Regions from separate parts of the Streptomyces sp. NPDC127038 genome, predicted to be linked through region 2. Evidence: riboswitches for the same ligand, from Rfam matches in the RefSeq annotation. Region 2 holds a riboswitch; the other holds the start of a gene.
The links. Region 2 has a riboswitch for cobalamin ahead of metE (5-methyltetrahydropteroyltriglutamate--homocysteine S-methyltransferase). Riboswitches for the same ligand answer to the same signal wherever they lie in the genome.
Positions count from the first base shown of each region.

Region 1: linked by a shared signal. The riboswitch ahead of ACFWI4_RS34905 (ribonucleoside-diphosphate reductase subunit alpha) and the one ahead of metE (5-methyltetrahydropteroyltriglutamate--homocysteine S-methyltransferase) in region 2 are both predicted to bind cobalamin.

Region 1 covers NZ_JBHXDQ010000073.1:36,786-41,882, reverse strand. Annotated here, with positions in the region: gene ACFWI4_RS34905 (ribonucleoside-diphosphate reductase subunit alpha) at 1-1,165, opposite strand, end outside; cobalamin riboswitch at 1,297-1,446, opposite strand; gene ACFWI4_RS34900 (GNAT family N-acetyltransferase) at 1,499-2,017, opposite strand; gene mctP (monocarboxylate uptake permease MctP) at 2,137-3,747, opposite strand; gene ACFWI4_RS34890 (DUF3311 domain-containing protein) at 3,744-4,031, opposite strand; gene ACFWI4_RS34885 (GntR family transcriptional regulator) at 4,166-4,930, opposite strand.
Region 2 covers NZ_JBHXDQ010000020.1:9,814-14,910, reverse strand. Annotated here, with positions in the region: gene ACFWI4_RS16600 (HIT family protein) at 40-510, shown strand; gene ACFWI4_RS16595 (hypothetical protein) at 528-1,058, opposite strand; gene ACFWI4_RS16590 ((2Fe-2S) ferredoxin domain-containing protein) at 1,191-1,571, opposite strand; cobalamin riboswitch at 1,722-1,898, opposite strand; cobalamin riboswitch at 1,958-2,190, shown strand; gene metE (5-methyltetrahydropteroyltriglutamate--homocysteine S-methyltransferase) at 2,355-4,673, shown strand; gene ACFWI4_RS16580 (serine hydrolase domain-containing protein) at 4,811-5,097, opposite strand, start outside.

The sequences.
Region 1 (5,097 bases), on a different contig from region 2:
TGCGGGCGAGGCCCGCCTCCTCGGCCTTGCGGTAGGCCGCGTCGAACTCGTCGCCCCACAGGTCGACCAGTTCCGGCACGTCGGCGGGGGAGAACAGCGACCAGACGCCGTCCTCGTTCACCCGGCGCATGAACTCGTCCGGGATCCAGTGCGCGAGGTTCAGGTTGTGCGTACGCCGGGCGTCCTCACCGGTGTTGTCGCGCAGCTCCAGGAACTCCTCGATGTCGGAGTGCCAGGTCTCCAGGTAGACCGCGGCCGCGCCCTTGCGCCGGCCGCCCTGGTTCACCGCGGCCACCGAGGCGTCGAGCGTCTTCAGGAACGGGACGATGCCGTTGGAGTGCCCGTTGGTGCCGCGGATCAGCGAACCGCGGCTGCGGATGCGGGAGTACGAGAGACCGATGCCGCCGGCGTGCTTCGACAGCCGCGCCACCTGGTGGTAGCGGTCGTAGATGGAGTCCAGCTCGTCCAGCGGGGAGTCGAGGAGGTAGCAGGACGACATCTGGGGGTGCCGCGTACCGGAGTTGAAGAGCGTGGGGGAGGACGGCAGGTAGTCGAGGCGGCTCATGAGCCGGTAGAGCGCCGCGACCTCGTCCACCGAGCGGACGGTGTCGTCCTCCGCGAGACCGGAGGCCACCCGCAGCATGAAGTGCTGGGGGGTCTCGACGACCTTGCGCGTGATCGGGTGCCGGAGCAGATAGCGGGAGTGCAGCGTGCGCAGGCCGAAGTAGCCGAAGCGGCCGTCGCCCTCGGCGTCGATCAGCGTGTCGAGACGGTCCGTGTGCAGTTCCACGAACGCAGCCGTACGGTCGGCGATCAGGCCCTCGCGGTGGCCGACGGCGACCGACTCGGAGAAGGTGGTGACGCCCTGGGAGGCGGCCTCGGCGGCGATGGTGACCGCGAGCAGGCGGGCGGCGAGCCGGGAGTAGGCGGGGTCCTCGGCGATGAGACCCGCGGCCGCCTCGGTGGCCAGTTCGCGCAGCTCGGCCTCGTCGGCACGGGCGGACCGGCCGCGCAGCGCCGCGGCGGCGACCCGGCCGGGGTCGGCGTCGGGGAGGTCGGCGGTCAGCTCCGTCAGGGTACGCAGCAGCACGGTTCCGGGACCGTCGGTCTCCACCGGGGCCTGCTGCGCGGTCACTGAAGCCGGATCGGCTGGCGCGATGGTCACGTGTGGCTCTCCTCGCTCGGCACGGGGCCTCACGGGCGGGTGCGGGGCACACGGGAGCGCTTTCGGGCACAGCGCACCGCGTCCACCGGCCCATTCCGCGAGGCCCGGACGTCGTCGGCACCCGGGCCGGACGGCCGGGGCGCGCTGTCGGCAGGTCCTCGGACTGACGCGAGTACGGGCACACGCAGACGCGAACACGCACAAGTACACCGTTGCGGGACAGTTCCGGATTCGCACCGGATTCCCCTGCGGCGACAGCGACCATGAGCATACATCTTGTGCCGGGCTTCGGGACTGCCCCCACATGTTGTGTCCGCTTGGTGTCCCGGGGCGCTACGGAGTGTGCCGGAACGCCAACTCGTAGGTGAGCAGCCGGATGTCGTCGAGCTCCGGGAGGGGGTTCCAGTCGCGCTCCGGGGTGCGGGTGAAGCCGAGGCGCTCGTAGAGCCGGTGGGCTCCGTGCATGGTGCGCTGGGTGGACAGCACGAGCCGCGTGCAGCCCTCCAGGGCCCGTGCGCGGGCGACGCAGGCGCGTACGAGGGCCTCGCCCGCACCCCGGCCGCGCGCCTCGCGCGCGACCGCCAGCATCCGGATCTCGGCCTCCCCTGGGCGCGCGAAGTCGGCCATGGGGCCGGCGTCCGCCACGAAGGTCACACTGCCGAGCACCCGGTCCCCCTCGACGGCCGCGAGCACCTCGGCGACGGCCGCCCGTCCCTCGACGTCCCGCAATTTTCCGAGGTACGCGTCGCTCTCGCCGAAGTCGAGCAGCCCGTCCCCGAGATAGGCCCGCGCCGCGATCTCGCCGACGACGGGGTACTCCTCGGGCCGCGCCGGCCGGATGACGATGTCCATGCGGGCGAGTGTGCCCGACCGGCACGGCGACGGGCCGCCGGTTTTTTCACCGGCGGCCCGTCGTTCACGGCTGTCGCGGGACCCGGCCCGCAGGCGGGGGACCCGGTACCCGGTGTCTCCTAGTGGCTCGCATCCGCCGTGGCCGGCGGGAGTTCCGTCTCGACCCCGGGGTCGCCCGCGTCGGCCGTGTAGTCCCCCGGAGAGGTCTCGTCGACGCCGTCCGGGGCCTTGAGCGCCCGCAGGGCGAAGGTGAGGACGACGGCGACGGCCGCGTTCAGGACGAACGCCGTCAGCCCGATGTAGCCGATCTCCCCGATGCCGGGGATCTCCTTCGAGCTGCCGCCGAAGTGCTTCTGGGTCGGGGAGGCCACCCCGTAGGCGGCGATCGTGCCGTAGAGCATGCCGACCGCCCAGCCGGCCAGCAGCGCCCAGCGGTGGAACCAGCGGGTGAACAGACCGCCGACCAGCGAGGGGAAGGTCTGGAGGATCCAGATCCCGCCCAGCAGCTGGAAGTTGATCGCGACGGTCTTGTCCATGGTCAGGACGAAGACCAGGGCGCCGACCTTCACCAGGAGCGAGACCAGCTTGGAGACCCTGGTCTCCTGCCGCGGGGTCGCGGCCGGATTGATGAAGTCCTTGTAGATGTTGCGGGTGAACAGATTCGCGGCCGCGATCGACATGATGGCCGCCGGGACGAGCGCGCCGATGCCGATGGCGGCGAAGGCGACGCCCGCGAACCAGTCGGGGAACATGTCCTCGAAGAGCTGGGGGATGGCCAGCTGGCCGTTGGTGACCTTCACCCCGGCCGCGATCGCCATGAACCCGAGCAGCGCGAGCAGGCCCAGCATCAGCGAGTACAACGGCAGGATCGTGGTGTTGCGGCGGATCACCTCCCGGCTGCGGCCGGACAGCGTCGCGGTGACCGAGTGCGGATACATGAACAGCGCCAGCGCCGAACCGAGCGCGAGCGTGGCGTACGTCCACTGGCCGGCCTGGGCGGGGACGAGCCCGCCGGCGCCCGCGGCCGTGTACTTGGCGCCCGCCGCCTTGAAGATCTCGTCGAAGCCGCCGAGTTTGATCGGGATGTAGATGATCGCCACCGCGATCACGATGTAGATCAGCGTGTCCTTCACGAACGCGATCAGCGCGGGCGCCCGCAGCCCCGAGGAGTAGGTGTACGCGGCCAGCACGCCGAACGCGATGAGCAGTGGCAGGTCCTTGACGAACCAGTTGGAGGACGCCCCGCCGCCCACCCCCATCACGTCCAGGACGGCCTGGATGCCGACGAGTTGGAGCGCGATGTACGGCATGGTGGCGAGGATGCCGGTGACGGCCACCGCGAGCGACAGGCCCTTGGAGCCGAAGCGGCCGCGCACGAAGTCCGAGGTCGTCACATAGCCGTGCCGGTGCGAGACCGACCACAGGCGGGGCAGGAAGGTGAAGATCAGCGGATACACCAGGATCGTGTACGGCACCGCGAAGAAGCCGGCCGCGCCCGCCGCGTAGACCGCCGCGGGCACGGCGACGAAGGTGTACGCGGTGTAGAGGTCGCCGCCGAGCAGGAACCAGGTCACCCAGGTGCCGAACGACCGTCCGCCCAGGCCCCATTCGTCGAGCGTGTGCTCGTCGGCGGCCCGGCGCCAGCGCGCGGCCAGGAAGCCCATGACCGTGACGGCCAGGAAGAAGAAGATGAAGACGCCGAGGGCGACGCCGTTCACGCCGTCTTTCATGCTTCAGCGCCCTCCTTCACGGAGGAGGTGCGGGCCCGCTGGTCACGCCGCCACAGGTGGTACGCGGTCACGGTCAGCAGCGTGGAGAGGGGCACCCACAGTATTTGGTACCAGTAGAAGAACGGGATACCGATGAACGCCGGGTCGGTCTTGGTGTAGGAGCCGACCCACAGCATCGCCACGAAGGGCGCGAGCAGGCACAGGCCGATCACCACACGTACCGGTGTCACCACCGGTGGTTTCACTTCGGGCAGGTCTGACACAGGTCGTCTCCGTCCCCTCATCGATCACCTGGGTAACGCGCAGGCAATCTAGGGGACGGTCCGGCTTTAGGGAACACCGCAGCGCGGCGGCGGGTGTGGAGGGTTGGTGTCGGGCACGGGGGTGTGCCCCGTGCCCGCGGAGTGCCTCGTACCGCTCAGTCCTGCGGGCGCTTGAGGCGCGCGACGAACTTGTACCGGTCGCCGCGGTACACCGAGCGCACCCACTCCACCGGCTCGCCGTGCCGGTCGAGCGAGTGACGGGAGAGCATCAGCATGGGCAGGCCCACGTCCGTGCCGAGCAGCCCGGCCTCGCGCGGGGTCGCCAGCGAGGTCTCGATGGTCTCCTCGGCCTCGGCGAGGTGGACGTCGTACACCTCGGCCAGCGCGGTGTAGAGGGACGTGTACTTGACCAGCGACCTGCGCAGGGCGGGGAAGCGCTTGGCCGAGAGGTGGGTCGTCTCGATGGCCATGGGCTCGCCGCTGGCGAGGCGCAGCCGCTCGATCCGCAGCACGCGTCCGCCGGCGGAGATGTCGAGCAGCCCGGCGAGGGCGTCGTCCGCGGTGATGTAGCCGATGTCCAGCAGCTGCGAGGTGGGTTCGAGGCCCTGGGCGCGCATGTCCTCGGTGTACGAGGTCAGTTGGAGCGCCTGGGAGACCTTCGGCTTGGCGACGAAGGTGCCCTTGCCCTGGATGCGTTCGAGCCGGCCCTCGACGACCAGCTCCTGAAGGGCCTGCCGCACCGTGGTCCGCGAGGTGTCGAACTCGGCGGCGAGGGTCCGCTCCGGCGGCACCGGCGTGCCGGGGGGCAGCGTGTCCGTCATGTCGAGCAGGTGCTTCTTGAGGCGGTAGTACTTGGGCACGCGCGCGGTACGGATGGGCGCCCCACCCTCGTTCTCCGCACTGCTGACATCGGTGCTCATGCTCTGCCTTCCCGGCTCCGGATGCCGAAGCGACCGCCATGTCGTCGGCCACGGTCACATCGTGGCACGCCTTGTCGTCCGCGTGATCCCCGCACGCTCCGTGATCCCCTCTATATACCGTCGGCGTACCCGTTGGTCTAGTCCATCGCGTGCCCGCGGTGGTGCGG
Region 2 (5,097 bases):
CGAAGGAGGCCGCGGGGGACAGCTATACGCTCTCGGTCCATGACGACTCCCGACTGCTATGTCTGCCGCAAGGAAGCCGAGTTCGACGCCCTTCCGCCCCGTGAGTGCGTCGCGTCCGACCAACACTGGCGCGTGGCCCACGTGTTCAACAGCGCCGTGCCCGGCTGGCTGGTGCTCGTGCCCCGGCGGCACGTGACCGCGGTGCACGACCTCACCGACGCCGAGGCGGCATCCCTGGGGATGTGGCAGGTCGGGCTCTCCCGGGCGCTGAGGGGCGTGACCGGCTGCGAGAAGACCTACGTCATCCAGTTCGCGGAGGCGGAAGGCTTCTCGCACGTGCACTTCCACATCGTTCCGCGCGCGGCCGACCTGCGACCCGAGCACCGCGGACCGGGCGTCTTCGAGCTGCTCGGGCGGCCCGCCGAGGAGTCGGTGCCCTCCGACGAGGCGGACCGGATGGCCCACTCCCTGCGCGCTCTGCTCGGTGAAGCCTCCAACGCGCAGGCCTGAGCGGGCGCCCTCGGGGGTCACATGTCCTGGCAGGCCTTGGTCTTGAACTCCGCGACGGACACGGCTCTGGTGGTTTCGTCGCCGTTGTCCGAGACCGTGTCGTACAGGATCCGTCCCGGCGAGAGCCGGCTCCGGTCGGCCGAGGTGAAGGAAATACTGCCCGACGACGACGAGTTGTCGTTCGTCCACCCGTAGAGCGTGTAGGTGGTCCTGGAGGCGAGCGGGCCGAGGGGTTTGGTCGCGGTCCAGCCGGCGGCGGGAGCTTGGAGCGGCCAGGTGGTCAGACCGTGCGTGAGTGGAGGGCGGGCGGTCCATGAGCCGACCGTCACCGTCTTGTCGGCGTGGGGGTCGTCCACGTAGAGCGTCGCGCCGTCGATCCGGTGTCCGCACACCATCATGACGCCGATCAGATGGCCGTCGCCGGTCACGGAGACGCCGGCGACGGCGTCCACGGGAACCGTGCACCCGGACGTCGTGGCCAGGACCGCGGCCGTGACGACGGCTCCGGCGAGACAGCGGAACCCTGAACGCGCGGTGGTCGACCTCATGGCGGACCCCTCCCCCGGGACGCGTACCGTCCTCTGCTCAGAGGTTAGGGCGCGACCGGCCTCCGGCCGCAGGACGCCGTCCACTCGTTGTGCGCTCGTTGCCGCCCCGTAGTCGCGGGACGTCTCGCCCGCTCATCGCGTCCTCCGGGGCGGGGTGAACACGTACAGGTCGAGGATGTCGGGGCAGGGAGCGACACCGGGGCCGCCGGCCCGGACCCAGTCGGTGATGTCCGCGGTGGCCTCGGCGTCGTTGACGAGGCCGAGCCAGACGGGTCGGGCTCCGGCGGCACGCGCGGCCGCCGAAGGCTGGACGACGATCACGTTGGCGTGTTCGCACACATCGAGGCAGGCCGAGACCCGTACCGGCACCTGCTCGGACAGCCGCGCGAGCTGCCGTTCGTGATCCACGCCGGTGACTTTCGGGGTTCCGCAGCAGCAGTCCCGGCAGACGACGACCCGGCACGGCGCCGGTTCGGCGGCGACGCGCTTCTCGTCGCGGCGGTCGTCGGACACCGCATGCGATTCGGGGGTACGGGCTGGAACGGGGGTGCGGGCCGCGCCCGAGGTGGGGGCCGAGCCGGGTGTACGGGGCGAAGCGGGAGTTCGGAGCATGGGCATGCCTCGGGGGTCGGGGCTCGTACGCGGAGCCGGCCTACAGGGCCTCCGGGGGACGGAGGTGCCAGCAGGTCTTCGGACTCGGGTTCGTCCGGACGGGACGCCTTCCCGGTCTCCCAGTGGCGCAGTGCCCCGCCCGTCCCCCTCACCGCTGCGCGTCAGCTCCGGATTCGCACCGGATTCCCTGACCACGGATGTGGTTCGACTGGCCCGTCGAGGTTATCAAGTCCCGTTCGCTGCCCGGATGACGGAGGTTCCGCGCCCTTCGCGCGCGACGAACCCGTAGGGTGGCGTACGCAGCTGGTTCGCCCCGTCCGCCAGGCGGGATGCGTCGCAAGAGGGAACCCGGTGGGAATCCGGGACTGCCCCGCAGCGGTGAGTGGGAACGACCGCCGTCATACGCACTGGGTCCGACGTACGGGATCCGGGAAGCGACGGCCAGTAGGTGTCTCGTACGACCTCGTACGACGGGACGTGCCCGCGAGTCCGAAGACCTGCCAACTGCCCGCGCCCGAACCACTCGTGCGCGGACATCCCGGTGACCTCGAGGGCGGGTCGGCGACACACCAGACGGACGGCCGCGCCCTGCGCGCGAGGTCGGCACCGTCCGGTTCCGTCACCCCTTCGCGCTCTCGTCCCGTCTCCGGGATCTCAGGGATTCATCTCGCGAAGGAGATCTCCGTGACCACCGAGCCCGCAACCGCGGCAGCACGGTCCACCGTGTACGGCTACCCCCGCCAGGGAGCGAACCGGGAACTGAAGAAGGCGATCGAGGGCTACTGGCGGGGCCGGGTCACCGCCGACGCCCTGCGCAGCACGGCGGCCGGCCTGCGCCAGGGCAAGTGGCGGCGGCTCGCCGAGGCAGGCATCGACGAGGTGCCCACCGGCGACTTCTCGTACTACGACCATGTGCTGGACACCACCGTCATGGTCGGCGCGATCCCCGCACGGCACAGGGAGGCCGTCGCGGCCGACCCGCTCGACGGCTACTTCGCCATGGCCCGCGGCACCCAGGACGTCGCTCCGCTGGAGATGACCAAGTGGTTCGACACCAACTACCACTATCTGGTCCCCGAACTCGGCCCGGACACGGTGTTCTCGGCCGACGCGGCCAAGCAGGTCGCGGAACTGGAGGAGGCCGTCGCACTGGGCCTCACCGCCCGGCCCGTCCTGCTCGGTCCGGTCACCTTCCTGCTGCTGGCCAAGCCCGCACCGGGCGTGTCCGCCGACTTCGACCCCCTCACCCTGCTGGACCGGCTGCTCCCGGTGTACGCCGAGGTCCTCGCGCTCCTGCGCGCCGCGGGTGCCGAATGGGTCCAGCTGGACGAGCCCGCTCTCGTCCAGGACCGCACCCCGGCGCAGCTGAACGCCGTCGGCCGCGCCTACCGCGGCCTCGGCGCCCTCACCGACCGGCCCAAGCTGCTGGTCGCCTCCTACTTCGACCGGCTCGGCGAGGCGCTGCCGGTGCTCGCCAAGGCCCCGGTCGAGGGTCTGGCCCTCGACTTCACCGGACCGGCCGCGGCCAACCTCGACGCCCTCGCGGCGGTGGGCGGCCTGCCCGGCAGGCGTCTGGTCGCCGGTGTCGTCGACGGCCGCAACATCTGGGTCAACGACCTGGAGAAGTCGCTGTCCACGCTGGGCACCCTGCTCGGGCTGGCCGGCCGCGTCGACGTGTCCGCGTCCTGCTCCCTGCTGCACGTCCCGATCGACACCGCCCCGGAACGGGACGTCGAACCGGGCATCCTGCGCTGGCTCGCCTTCGCCGAACAGAAGACGCGTGAGGTCGTCACCCTGGCCAAGGGGCTCGCCCAGGGCACCGGCGCGATCGCCGCCGCCCTCTCCGCCAACCGCGCCGACCTCGCCTCCCGTACGAACTCGCCCATCACGTTCGCCCCGGAGGTACGGGCCCGCGCCGCGGCCGTCACCGAGGCCGACGCCCGCCGCGCGGCGCCGTACGCGGAACGCTCCGCGGCCCAGCGCGCGCACCTGCGCCTCCCCCTGCTCCCGACGACGACCATCGGCTCCTTCCCGCAGACGGACGAACTGCGGGCCGCCCGGGCCGATCTGCGCGCGGGCCGCATCGGCACCGTCGGCTACGAGGAGCGGATCAGGACCGAGATCCAGGAGGTCGTCGCCTTCCAGGAGAAGACGGGCCTGGACGTCCTCGTGCACGGGGAGGCCGAGCGCAACGACATGGTCCAGTACTTCGCCGAGCAGCTCACCGGATACCTCGCCACCCGGCACGGCTGGGTCCAGTCCTACGGCACCCGCTACGTCCGCCCGCCGATCCTGGCCGGCGACATCTCCCGCCCCGAACCGATGACGGTGCGCTGGACGTCGTACGCCCAGTCCCTGACCTCCCGACCGGTCAAGGGCATGCTCACCGGGCCCGTCACCATGCTCGCCTGGTCCTTCGTGCGCGACGACCAGCCGATCGCCGACACCGCGCGGCAGGTCGCCCTCGCGCTGCGGGACGAGGTCGGCGATCTCGAGAGGAGCGGGACGTCGGTGATCCAGGTCGACGAACCGGCCCTGCGTGAGACACTGCCGCTGCGGGCCGACGACCGGGCGGGGTACCTGACCTGGGCGACCGAGGCGTTCCGCCTCACCACCGGCGGTGTGCGGCCTGACACCCAGATCCACACGCACATGTGCTATGCGGAGTTCGGCGACATCGTCCGGGCCATCGACGACCTCGACGCCGACGTCATCAGCCTCGAAGCCGCGCGCTCCCATATGCAGGTCGCCGGTGAACTGGCCGCACACGGCTATCCGCGCGAGGCGGGGCCGGGCGTGTACGACATCCACTCCCCGCGCGTGCCGGGCGCGGACGAGGCGGCGGCCTTGCTGCGCAAGGGACTTGAGGCGATCCCGCCGGAGCGGCTGTGGGTCAACCCCGACTGCGGCCTGAAGACCCGCGGCTGGCCCGAGACCGGTACCTCGCTGGAGAACCTGGTCACCGCGGCCCGCACGCTCCGTGCGGAGCTTGCCGCGTCCTGACCGCAGACCCCATCGGCCGGGGGAGGACGCTCCTGCCGCCCTCCCCCGGCCCCGGCAGCGCAGAAAGCATCGGCCCATGGCTCTCGGCATGGCCAGCACCAGGGCTGACGCGCGCGCCGAGCTTCTCCAGGCTCGACTCAAGCATCGAGCACTACGGGCGCGAGTTGTCGCAGGACGTCGTCGAGGCTGGTCTCCTCGTTGTTGCAGAGGATCACGATGGTCATGTCACGGGCGGGCAGCCAACCGAGGAAGGACTGGTATCCCGGGTTGTCACCGATATGGAAGCGCAGGGGAAGCCCGGACAGCGTGCCGAGGGCGTAGCCGTACCCGTAGCCGTCGGCGATCGTCGGCCCGTCGGTGCCCCAGGCGCCCGCCATGGGGGCGTACTGAGTCACCATCGCCTCGCGGGACCCGGCGGAGAGCA